3 regions of the Kitasatospora sp. NPDC050543 genome follow, and region 3 is predicted to be linked to each of the others. Evidence: riboswitches for the same ligand, from Rfam matches in the RefSeq annotation. Region 3 holds a riboswitch; each other region holds the start of a gene.

Region 1 (3,267 bases), on a different contig from region 3:
GCGATCATCGCCGCGCCGATGCCCGAGGTGATGTGGTCGTAGCCGGGCGCGACGTCGGTGGTCAGCGGGCCGAGGGTGTAGAACGGCGCCTCGTCGCAGATCTCCTTCTGGAGATCCATGTTCTCCTTGATCTTGTTCATCGGGACGTGGCCCGGGCCCTCGATCATCACCTGGACGTCGCGCTCACGCGCGATCCGTCCGAGCTCCCCGAGCGTCTCCAGCTCGGCGAACTGCGCCTGGTCGTTGGCGTCGGCGATCGAGCCGGGCCGCAGGCCGTCGCCCAGCGAGAAGGTGACGTCATAGGAGGCGAGGATGTCGCAGAGCTCCTCGAAGTTGGTGTAGAGGAAGTTCTCCTGGTGGTGCGCCAGGCACCAGGCCGCCATGATCGAGCCGCCGCGCGAGACGATGCCGGTCTTGCGGCGGGCGGTCATCGGCACGTACCGCAGCAGCACGCCCGCGTGGACCGTCATGTAGTCGACGCCCTGCTCGCACTGCTCGATGACGGTGTCGCGGTAGACCTCCCAGCTCAGCTCCTCGGCCTTGCCGTCCACCTTCTCCAGCGCCTGGTAGAGCGGCACGGTGCCGATCGGCACGGGGGAGTTGCGCAGGATCCACTCGCGGGTGGTGTGGATGTTGCGGCCGGTGGAGAGGTCCATCACCGTGTCGGCGCCCCAGCGGGTGGCCCAGGTCATCTTCTCCACCTCCTCCTCGATCGAGGAGGTGACGGCCGAGTTGCCGATGTTGGCGTTGATCTTCACCAGGAAGTTGGTGCCGATGATCGCCGGCTCCACCTCGGGGTGGTTCACGTTCAGCGGGATCACCGCCCGCCCGCGGGCCACCTCGGCCCGGACGTAGTCCGGCGAGAGCCCCTCGCGCAGCGCGATGAACTCCATCTCCGGCGTGGTGATCCCGCGCTTGGCGTACGCGAGCTGGGTCACCGCCACCCCGCCGCGGCCCCGCAGCGGGCGGCGCGGGCGGCCGGGGAAGACGGCGTCGAGGTTGCGCAGATCCCCGCCGCGCGGCGAGGTGTGCTTGATCCCGTCGTCCTCGGGGCGGGCCTCGCGGCCGTCGTACTCCTCGACGTCCCCGCGCTGGCGGATCCACGCGTCGCGCAGCGCCGGCAGACCGCGCCGTACGTCGGGCTGGTACGCGGGGTCGGTGTACGGGCCGGAGGTGTCGTACAGCGGGACGGTCCCGCCGTTGGTGAGGAGGACCTCGCGGTACGGCACCCGCAGGTCGGGGCGGGATCCCTCGCGGTAGGCCTTGCGCCAGGCCGGGGTCGGGTAGCCGGTGGCGGCGCTGCTGACGGCGCGCCGGGCAGACTTCTCCTGCGAATCAAACGTGGTCATCAGACCTTCTACTCCCTACGCCGGCATTACCCGGTCCAGGTTCCTGCGGTCGGCGCAGCCGCTGGTACGTGTGGTGACGTACCGTTCAGCGCCCTCTCAGCCCGGTGCTCCGAGCTCCCGTTGTGTGCGGACGGTTTTGCCCGCAACAAGACGTCCAACACCGTAGCGGCAGCATCCGCGCCGGTCCAGAGGGGGTCCGGGCAACGGTCACCGCCGGCCCGGTACCCCGGCGGTTGCACGGGCGGTGCCCGCGCGCATACCCGCGCGCGTACCCGTCCGCGAGGTCGTGATCCCAACGCAGTAGTCTCTCCCGCGCATGTGTTCACGTGCATGAGTGGCATGCAACCCAACACGTGCATCACCTCCAGGGGAACCAGACATGAGGGCCTCGCGCCTCCTCGCCGCCTCCGCGGCCATCACCGTGAGCCTCGGCATGGGTACGGGCATGGCAGTCGCCGCCCCGCTCGCCGACCCGACCGCGACCACGGTGCCGACCAGCCCCGCCGGCCCGACCGGCCCGACCACGGCGGGCGCCACCGCCCCGGCCCCGAGCGGAAGCACCACGCCGGCCCCCGGGCCCACCGGTACGGCCTCGGCTCCGACGTCCGCCCCTGCTCCGAGCGGCCCGGCCACGGGCCCGACCGGCGGGGCGGCCACCACACCCGCCGTCGCCACCGGGCAGCCCTGCCACCAGGACGGTCGGGTCCCGCTCAATGCCTCCTGGACCGGGCTGCAGAACGTCAGGCTGGTGAAGGGCGGGCCGGCCGCGGAGTCCACCCTGACCATCCGGAACACCTCCGGCCGCGCGCTGCCGGACTTCTCCGCCTACCTGGTGCTGAACTCCTCGCGCTCCCTCACCTGGGAGGACGACCTCACGATGGAGATCAAGCCGCCCGGCGGCGCGTGGAGTCCGATGCCGCTGGGCGAGCGACGTCCGACGAACCTGGGCAAGCCCAGGCCGTACCAGCTGGCCAAGGACGAGGTGCTGACGTTCGCTCTGCGCCTCACCGCCTCCGGCTCCCGGGCGGGCGGGGACGTCAGCCTGGTCTGGCTCAGCACCGCCAACCTGAGCGCCGCCGAGGCGGGGCCCGGCAACTGCACGATCTACACGGCGGATGCCCATGCCGAGTTCACCGTGCTGGACACCACGGCCCCGGGCCCCACCCCCTCGACCTCGGCCGACTTCGTCTTCCCCGCGCCGAGCGCCACCCGCCCGGCCGCCTCGTCCGCCTCGCCGGGCATCGCCCTGAGCCCCGTCTCGGCGAGCACCTCGACGAGTTCGTCGAGCACCTCGGCGAGCACCGCCTCGCGGACCGTCCCGCCGAGCCCTGCTCCGCCGAGCACCGGCAACCTCGCCCAGGCCGGCGGCCAGGGCGACGGGCTCGCCCACACCGGCTCCGGCTCCACCACCGCGATGGCGGTCGGCGGCAGCGCCGCCCTGACCGCCGGTCTCGGCACGCTCCTGGTGGCCCACCTGCGCAGGAGGCGCGCCTCGTCCTGACCCGGGGCCCGCCCGGCGCCCGTTCGTCATCCGGCGGACGGGCACCGCCCGTTCCCGCTGCGGGATGGCACACTGACCGGCATGGTGGGACTCACAGGCCGGGTCACCGGGACGGTCGGCCCCGGACTGGTGGGCGAGGTGCTGGTGCACGTGCGCGAGCGGCAGGGGACGGAGGCGTTCCTGGCGTACCCGGCCGTGCCCGGCGAGACCCTGCCGGTCGCCACGCCGGTGGTCGTGGTGGAGTACCAGCCGCCGCGCACGGTGTACGTCGCGCACGCGCTGGGTTGACGCCCCGAAGTCCTGCCGCCCGCCCGCCCGGTGGCGATCTTGACGCCGTCTTGACGCGCTGACGCGAAGTCAGGACGAAATGTCCTTCCAACTGATCGGCAACAGGCGCAGAATCTCGTGCTGCCACCG
Region 2 (3,267 bases), on a different contig from region 3:
GCGGTCAGCCGGACGTCGCACTCGACGGCGTCCGCGCCCTCGTCGAGCGCCCGGCGGTACGCCGCCAGGGTGTGTTCGGGCAGTGCGTCGGAGGAGCCTCGGTGGGCGATCACCTGGACCTGCCGCGCGGTGCGGGACGAGGTGGTCGGGGAGAGGTCGGGAGCGGTCACACGATCAACGATAGGCGGCGGAAATGACGCAAAGGCGAAGGCGGCCCCAACTGCGGGGGCCGCCTTCGTCCGTTCGTATCCGTCGTCCGTCGTCCGCGCACGTCCGTCGTCCGCGCACGTCCGTCGTCCGGGCGCGTGCGTCGCCGAGGCGCGTGCGCCCCCGGGACGGGTCAGGACGCGGTCGGCGCCGTCGCCTTCGTGGTGCGGTTCAGCGGGCCGAGCGCCCAGGTGGCGAGGGCCGGCACCAGGAAGCCGAAGAGCGAGGCCGAGGTCCACTCCTGCGGGGTGAAGCCCAGCGCGCTCTGCGCGCCCGTCCACAGGTCCACCCACCAGGAGCCGATCGCCGACGGCGAGAGGAACTGGTACACGGCGAAGCCCAGCGCCCACGGCAGCAGCATCAGCCAGCGCGAGGGCGCCTGCTCGGAGAGGTCCCAGCCGCGGCGGCCGGCGCCGAGGAAGTAGTCCACGGCGAGCACGGCGAACAGCGGCACGAAGACCGAGCCGATCAGGCCGAGGAACGCGTAGTACGAGGCGGTGAACTCGGTGATCTGCAGCGCCAGCGCCGTCACCAGCAGACCGATCCCGCCGGTCAGCAGCCGGCGGTCGACCCGCGGGAAGAGGTTGTGGATCGACATCGCGGTCGAGTACACGTTCGCGAACGACTGGTCGCTCTCGCGCAGCACCAGCACCAGCAGGAACAGCCAGCCGGCCGCGACCCCGGTGAACGAGGAGAAGACGTCGCCGCCCGACTGGAGCAGCGCGATCAGGCCCAGCACGTAGCACCAGACCTGGGCGATCGTGTAGCCGGAGAACGAGCCCCAGAACGAGGCCTTCCCGGTGCGCGAGTGCCGGGTGTAGTCGGCGGCCAGCGGCACGAAGGAGATCGAGACCGCGATGATCGCGTCGGTGGCCCGCAGGAAGCCGTGCCAGTTGCCCGCGCCCGGGTCCGGGAAGCCCTGACGGCCCAGCTGGACGGTGAAGTACACCATCGCCACGCCCACGGCCGCCGCCACGTACCGGCGCAGCACGGCGATGGAGCCCAGCGGCCAGATCGTCAGGGCGGTCGTCAGCGCGCCGGCCAGCAGCACGAACAGCCACCGGTAGTCGGCGGTGCCCGCCACCGTCTGCGCGCCCTGCGCGATCACGGTGAGTTCGAACACGCCCCAGCCGATGCACTGCGCGATGTTGAGCACGGTGGGGACGTACGACAGCTTCGTTCCGAACAGCCCGCGCAGCACGGCCATGGCCGGCGCGCCCGTACGGGCCCCGATCAGCGCGGCCACGCCGAGGCTCGCGGTGCCGATCACCGTGCCGACGACGATCGCGAGCACCGAGGCGGTGAAGGACAGCTCGGCACCCGGCTCACCCAGCACCGTCGCGGCGCTGGTGAAGCCGATCAGGCTGACGCCGAGGTTGGCCCAGAGCGCGAACTGGTCACGGAAGGAGAGCGTGCGCGGCGGCGCGGTGTCGAGCACGAGCGGCGCCTCGGCGCGCTCGACCGGTCTTGGACGCTCCAGTACGGCGACATCCGAGTGAACGGCGTCGGACGGCTGGGGCAAATCCGTGGACGCGGACGCGCCCGAAGAAGAGGATGGCGAAGCAGACGGCATGGCCGATACTCCCTACGCCGGCATTACCCGGACAGGTTCCGGCGGTCAGCGCTCCCTCGCCGCCCACGTCACGGTTACCGTGGCGTACGGTCGATCAGCGCACTCTCAGCCTGGAATGGGGTCCAAGCTCCCGCGTGTGTCAGTTTGGAGCGTCAGGGTAGCCGGACCTGCGGTGAACGCCAAGGCCGGGCGGTGTGCCGTCCGGATCGCGGGACACGTCGGGGCCGCTGCCGGGCCGCTGCCGAAGGGCCGTCGGGTGGGTGGTCGGCCGGTGGTCGGGCGATGGTCGGGTACGGCCGTTCGGTCCGGCTAAGGATTCTTAGGAGTTCTTCAGAGGGCCCCTTACGGCAAACGAATCCGCAATACGAAAAACTATGGTTCCTGGTTCTGTCAGCTATGGAGGTCGTCCGTGAGCACCGAGCGCGAGAGTGGGTCCACCGGGCCGCAGGGGGATGGCACCCCGGCGGACGCCCGGGGGGCGGGGGAGCCGACGCCGACGCTCGCCTTCGGCAGGCTGAAGTCACCCGAGGCGGCCGGCGCGGTTGAGCCTGCGGCTCCTGCCCCTTCAGCCCCTGTTGCCTCTGCCGCCTCCGAGGTGCCCGCCGCGCCGACCGCAGCCGCGCCGGCCGCCGAGCAGCCCCCGGCGTACCTGGACGCCCCGCCGCCGGTCCTGCCACCGGCTGCCTCGGCCCCCGCCGCGCCGGCCCCCGCCGCGCCGGCCCCCGGCGCACCCGCCGGGTACCCGTACGCGGCGCCGGCGCCCGCCCAGGCCGTTGCCCACGATCCGTACGCGGCCGCCCGCGACCCGTACGGCGCGCCGCAGGACCCGTACGGGAACCCGGCCCCGGTCCAGGCAGCGCCCGCCGCCGGTCCCGCCGAGCACGCCGCCCACAGCCCGTTCGGTGCCGGCCAGCCGCTCGGCGGCTGGGGCGCCGCCCACGCTGCCGCCCACGGCGGTGGCCCGGGCGGGCCCGGCGTCCCCGGCTACCCCGGTGAGTACCCGGGCGGCGCACCCACCGGCCCGCGTAAGAAGCGCGGCGGCCTGGTCGCCCTGATCGCCGCCGTGGCGCTGGTCGCGGGCGTGGCCGGCGGCGCCGTCGGCGTCGTGGTCACCGACCACAACCAGCCCGGCAGCGCCTCCGCCAACGACCACCGCAGCACCACGGTCCAGGCCGGCAACAACCAGAAGATCGAGCGCGCGGCCGACTCGGTCGCCGGCATCGCCCAGAAGGCCCTGCCCAGCACCGTCACCATCAAGGCGCAGGGCAACGGCGAGTCCGGGACGGGTACCGGCTTCGTCTTCGACACCGAGGGTCACATCCTCACCAACAACCACGTGGTCGCGCCCGCCACGAACGGCGGCAAACTGACCGTCAAGTTCGCCGACGGCAGCAGCTACAGCGCCTCGGTGCTCGGCCGGGCCGAGGGCTACGACGTCGCCGTCGTCAAGCTCGACAACCCGCCGAAGGGCAAGCTCACCCCGCTCC
Region 3 (3,267 bases):
GGTCGACGGTCAGCAGGGCGCGCAGCTCGGTGCCGCGCAGCCAGAGCACCGTCCAGGACGCGTCGTCCGGCGAGCCGCGCCAGAGCATCCGGTCCTGTGCGGTGTGCCGCCCGGCGTACTGGACCATCCGCCCGAACTGCTCGGACCAGAAGTACGGCACCGGGTCGTACGGTGCGTCGGAGCCGAGCAGCGCGGCGGCCGCGGCGGCGCCGGACTGCAGGGCGTGGTCCCAGTGCTGGACGGCCAGCCGGGTTCCGAAGCGGGCGGACGGGTAGGAGACGCAGTCCCCGGCCGCCCAGACGCCGGGCAGCGTGGTGCGCAGCGTCCCGTCCGCCAGGATCGCGCCGGCGGCGTCCAGCTCGACCGCGGAGCCGGCCAGCCAGCCGGTCGCGGGACGGGCGCCGATGCCGACCACCACCTCGTCGGCGGCGACCCTGCCGCCGTCCTCCAGCAGCACCGCGCCGGGCTCCAGCGCCGCCACGCCGGCGCCGCAGCGCAGCCGCACGCCCGCGGCTTCGTACCAGGCGGTCATCACCGAGCCGATCTCGGCGGGCAGGGCGCCCGGCAGCGGCGCGGGGCCCGCCTCCACCACGGTGACCTCGCAGCCCAGCTCGCGGGCGGCGGTGGCGACCTCGGCCCCGATCCAGCCGGCGCCGACCAGCGCGAGCCGCAGGCCCGGGCGCAGCAGGGCGCGCAGCGCGAGCGCGTCGTCCAGGGTGCGCAGCAGGTGGGCGCGGTCGGCGCCGGGCAGTGCGGTCGGGACGGCGCCGGTGGCGATCACCAGGCTGCCGTACGGCAGCTCGCCGGCGTCGGTGTGCAGGACTCCGGGCTCCAGCCCGGTGGCCCGGCGGCCGGTGAGCAGCTCGACGCCCAGCTGCTCGAAGTCGATGTCCAGGGTGGTGGAGTCGCTCTTGCCGAGCAGGACGTCCTTGGAGAGCGGCGGCCGGTCGTACGGCGGGTGCGGCTCCTCACCGACCACCGTGATCCGCCCCCGCCAGCCCCCGCCGCGCAGTGCCGTCGCGCACTGCGCCCCCGCCAGGCCGGCACCGACGACGACCACCCGATCCGCACTGTTCAGCTCTCCCACGCCGCCACTGTACTGGCCGGGTGTCCACCCCTCGTACGCGCCTTCGGCGGGGGAGACACCCGGAGTTATGGTGGGTGCACCCTCATCACGGGAGCCCGGCGCACCGGGCTGAGAGGCGGGCTGACGCGGCCTGCGACCGTCCGAACCTGATCCGGGTCATACCGGCGAAGGGAGAGCAGCAGCTTTGACACGCATGGAACCGGCCGGGCACACCGATGTCGCGGTCGTCGGCGGCGGCATCATCGGCCTGGCCCTCGCCTGGCGGGCCGCCCAGCGCGGGCTGGGCGTGGTCGTGGTCGATCCGGCGCCCGGCGGCGGCGCGGCGCAGGTCGCGGCGGGCATGCTGGCGCCGGTCACCGAGCTGCGGTACGGCGAGGAGGCGCTGCTGGCGCTGGGGGTGGCGTCCAACGAGCGGTACGCGGCCTTCGCGGCCGAGCTGGAGGAGGCCACCGGCCTGCCGACCGGCTACCGCGCCTGCGGCACGCTCGCCGTCGCGCTGGACTCCGACGACCGGGAGGAGCTGCGCGAGCTGCACGCCTTCCACCAGCGGCTGGGCCTGGCCTCGCACTGGCTGACGGGCCGGGAGGCCCGCAGGCTGGAGCCGATGCTGGCCCCCGGGGTGCGCGGCGGCCTCCATGTGACGGACGATCACCAGGTGGACGGCCGGCGGCTGGCGGCGGCGCTGGTCGAGGCCTGCGAGCGGCAGGGGGTGGAGCTGCGCCGGGCGGGCGCCGTCGAGCTGCTGGCCGAGGGCGGGCGGGCCCGCGGCGTCCGGCTGGACGACGGCACCGGTCTGACCGCCGACGCGGTGGTGCTGGCCGCCGGGCCGCACAGCCACCGGCTGCCGGGCCTGCCCGCGGGGGTGCTGCCCGCGATCCGCCCGGTGAAGGGTCAGATCCTGCGGCTGCGCATCCCCGAGCCGTACCGCCCGTTCCTCTCCCGCAACGTCCGCGCCGTGGTACGCGGTCAGCACCTGTACCTGGTGCCGCGCGAGGACGGCGAGCTGGTGATCGGCGCGACCAGCGAGGAGCAGGGCTACGACACCACCGTCACCGCCGGCGGGGTGTACGAGCTGCTTCGCGACGCCCATGAACTCGTCCCCGGGATCACCGAACTGCCGCTGGTGGAGACCTCCGCCGGGCTGCGGCCCGGTTCGCCCGACAACGCCCCGCTGATCGGGCGGACCGCGCTGCCCGGGCTGTTCGCGGCGACCGGCCACTACCGCAACGGGGTGCTGCTCACCCCGGTGACGGCGGACCTGCTGGCCCAGGAGCTGGCGACCGGGGTCACCCCGGACCTCGCCAAGCCCTTCTCCCCCACCCGTTTCACGACAGAGGTCTGCTGATGAGCGACATCCCACTCACCGTCAACGGCGAGCCCCGCGAGGTGCCGGCCGCGACCACCCTCGCCGAGGTGGTGGCCACCCTGAGCAGGGCCCCGTCGGGCGTGGCCGCCGCGCTCAACGAGGCCGTGGTGCCGCGCGGCGCCTGGGGCGCCACCGCGCTCTCGCCCGGTGACCGGGTCGAGATCCTCACGGCCGTACAGGGAGGCTGAGCACGATGACCGACCTCGGGCCCGAGAGGCGCAGCAAGGGCCAGGACGACCCGACCGGGCCGGCGGACATGAACGACCGGGGCACCCGGACGGGCGGGGAGGTCCGGGACGACAAGGACCTCCTGACGATCGCCGGCACCGCCTTCTCCTCCCGGCTGATCATGGGGACGGGCGGCGCTCCGAGCCTGGACGTCCTGGAGCAGGCGCTGCGGGTCTCCGGTACCGAGCTGACCACGGTGGCGATGCGCCGGGTCAGCACCACCACCCAGGGCTCGGTGCTGGACGTACTGACCCGCAACGGCATCCGGATCCTGCCCAACACGGCGGGCTGCTTCACCGCCGGCGAGGCCGTGCTGACGGCCCGGCTGGCCCGCGAGGCGCTCGGCACCGACTGGGTGAAGCTGGAGGTGATCGCGGACGAGCGGACCCTGTTGCCCGACCCGATCGAGCTGCTGGACGCCGCCGAGACGCTGGTCGACGACGGTTTCACCGTACTGCCGTACACCAATGACGACCCGGTGCTGGCCAGGAAGCTGGAGGACGTGGGCTGCGCGGCGATCATGCCGCTGGGCTCGCCGATCGGTTCGGGCCTCGGCATCCGCAACCCGCACAACTTCCAGCTGATC

The links. A riboswitch is a leader RNA that binds a small molecule or an ion and turns the genes downstream of it on or off. The one in region 3 is predicted to bind thiamine pyrophosphate.
Region 1: it holds a riboswitch for thiamine pyrophosphate, as region 3 does, so the genes downstream of both, thiC (phosphomethylpyrimidine synthase ThiC) here and thiO (glycine oxidase ThiO) in region 3, are expected to answer to the same signal.
Region 2: it holds a riboswitch for thiamine pyrophosphate, as region 3 does, so the genes downstream of both, ACIBH3_RS10110 (purine-cytosine permease family protein) here and thiO (glycine oxidase ThiO) in region 3, are expected to answer to the same signal.

The regions. Positions count from the first base shown of each region.
Region 1 covers NZ_JBITGZ010000020.1:29,767-33,033, forward strand. Annotated here, with positions in the region: gene thiC (phosphomethylpyrimidine synthase ThiC) at 1-1,349, opposite strand, end outside; TPP riboswitch at 1,345-1,480, opposite strand; gene ACIBH3_RS23420 (hypothetical protein) at 1,729-2,850, shown strand; gene ACIBH3_RS23425 (hypothetical protein) at 2,932-3,138, shown strand.
Region 2 covers NZ_JBITGZ010000006.1:174,329-177,595, forward strand. Annotated here, with positions in the region: gene ACIBH3_RS10105 (glycerophosphodiester phosphodiesterase family protein) at 1-170, opposite strand, end outside; gene ACIBH3_RS10110 (purine-cytosine permease family protein) at 341-1,729, opposite strand; TPP riboswitch at 1,773-1,924, opposite strand; gene ACIBH3_RS10115 (S1C family serine protease) at 2,190-3,267, shown strand, end outside.
Region 3 covers NZ_JBITGZ010000013.1:35,297-38,563, forward strand. Annotated here, with positions in the region: gene ACIBH3_RS17860 (NAD(P)/FAD-dependent oxidoreductase) at 1-1,087, opposite strand, end outside; TPP riboswitch at 1,165-1,277, shown strand; gene thiO (glycine oxidase ThiO) at 1,281-2,432, shown strand; gene thiS (sulfur carrier protein ThiS) at 2,432-2,641, shown strand; gene ACIBH3_RS17875 (thiazole synthase) at 2,710-3,267, shown strand, end outside.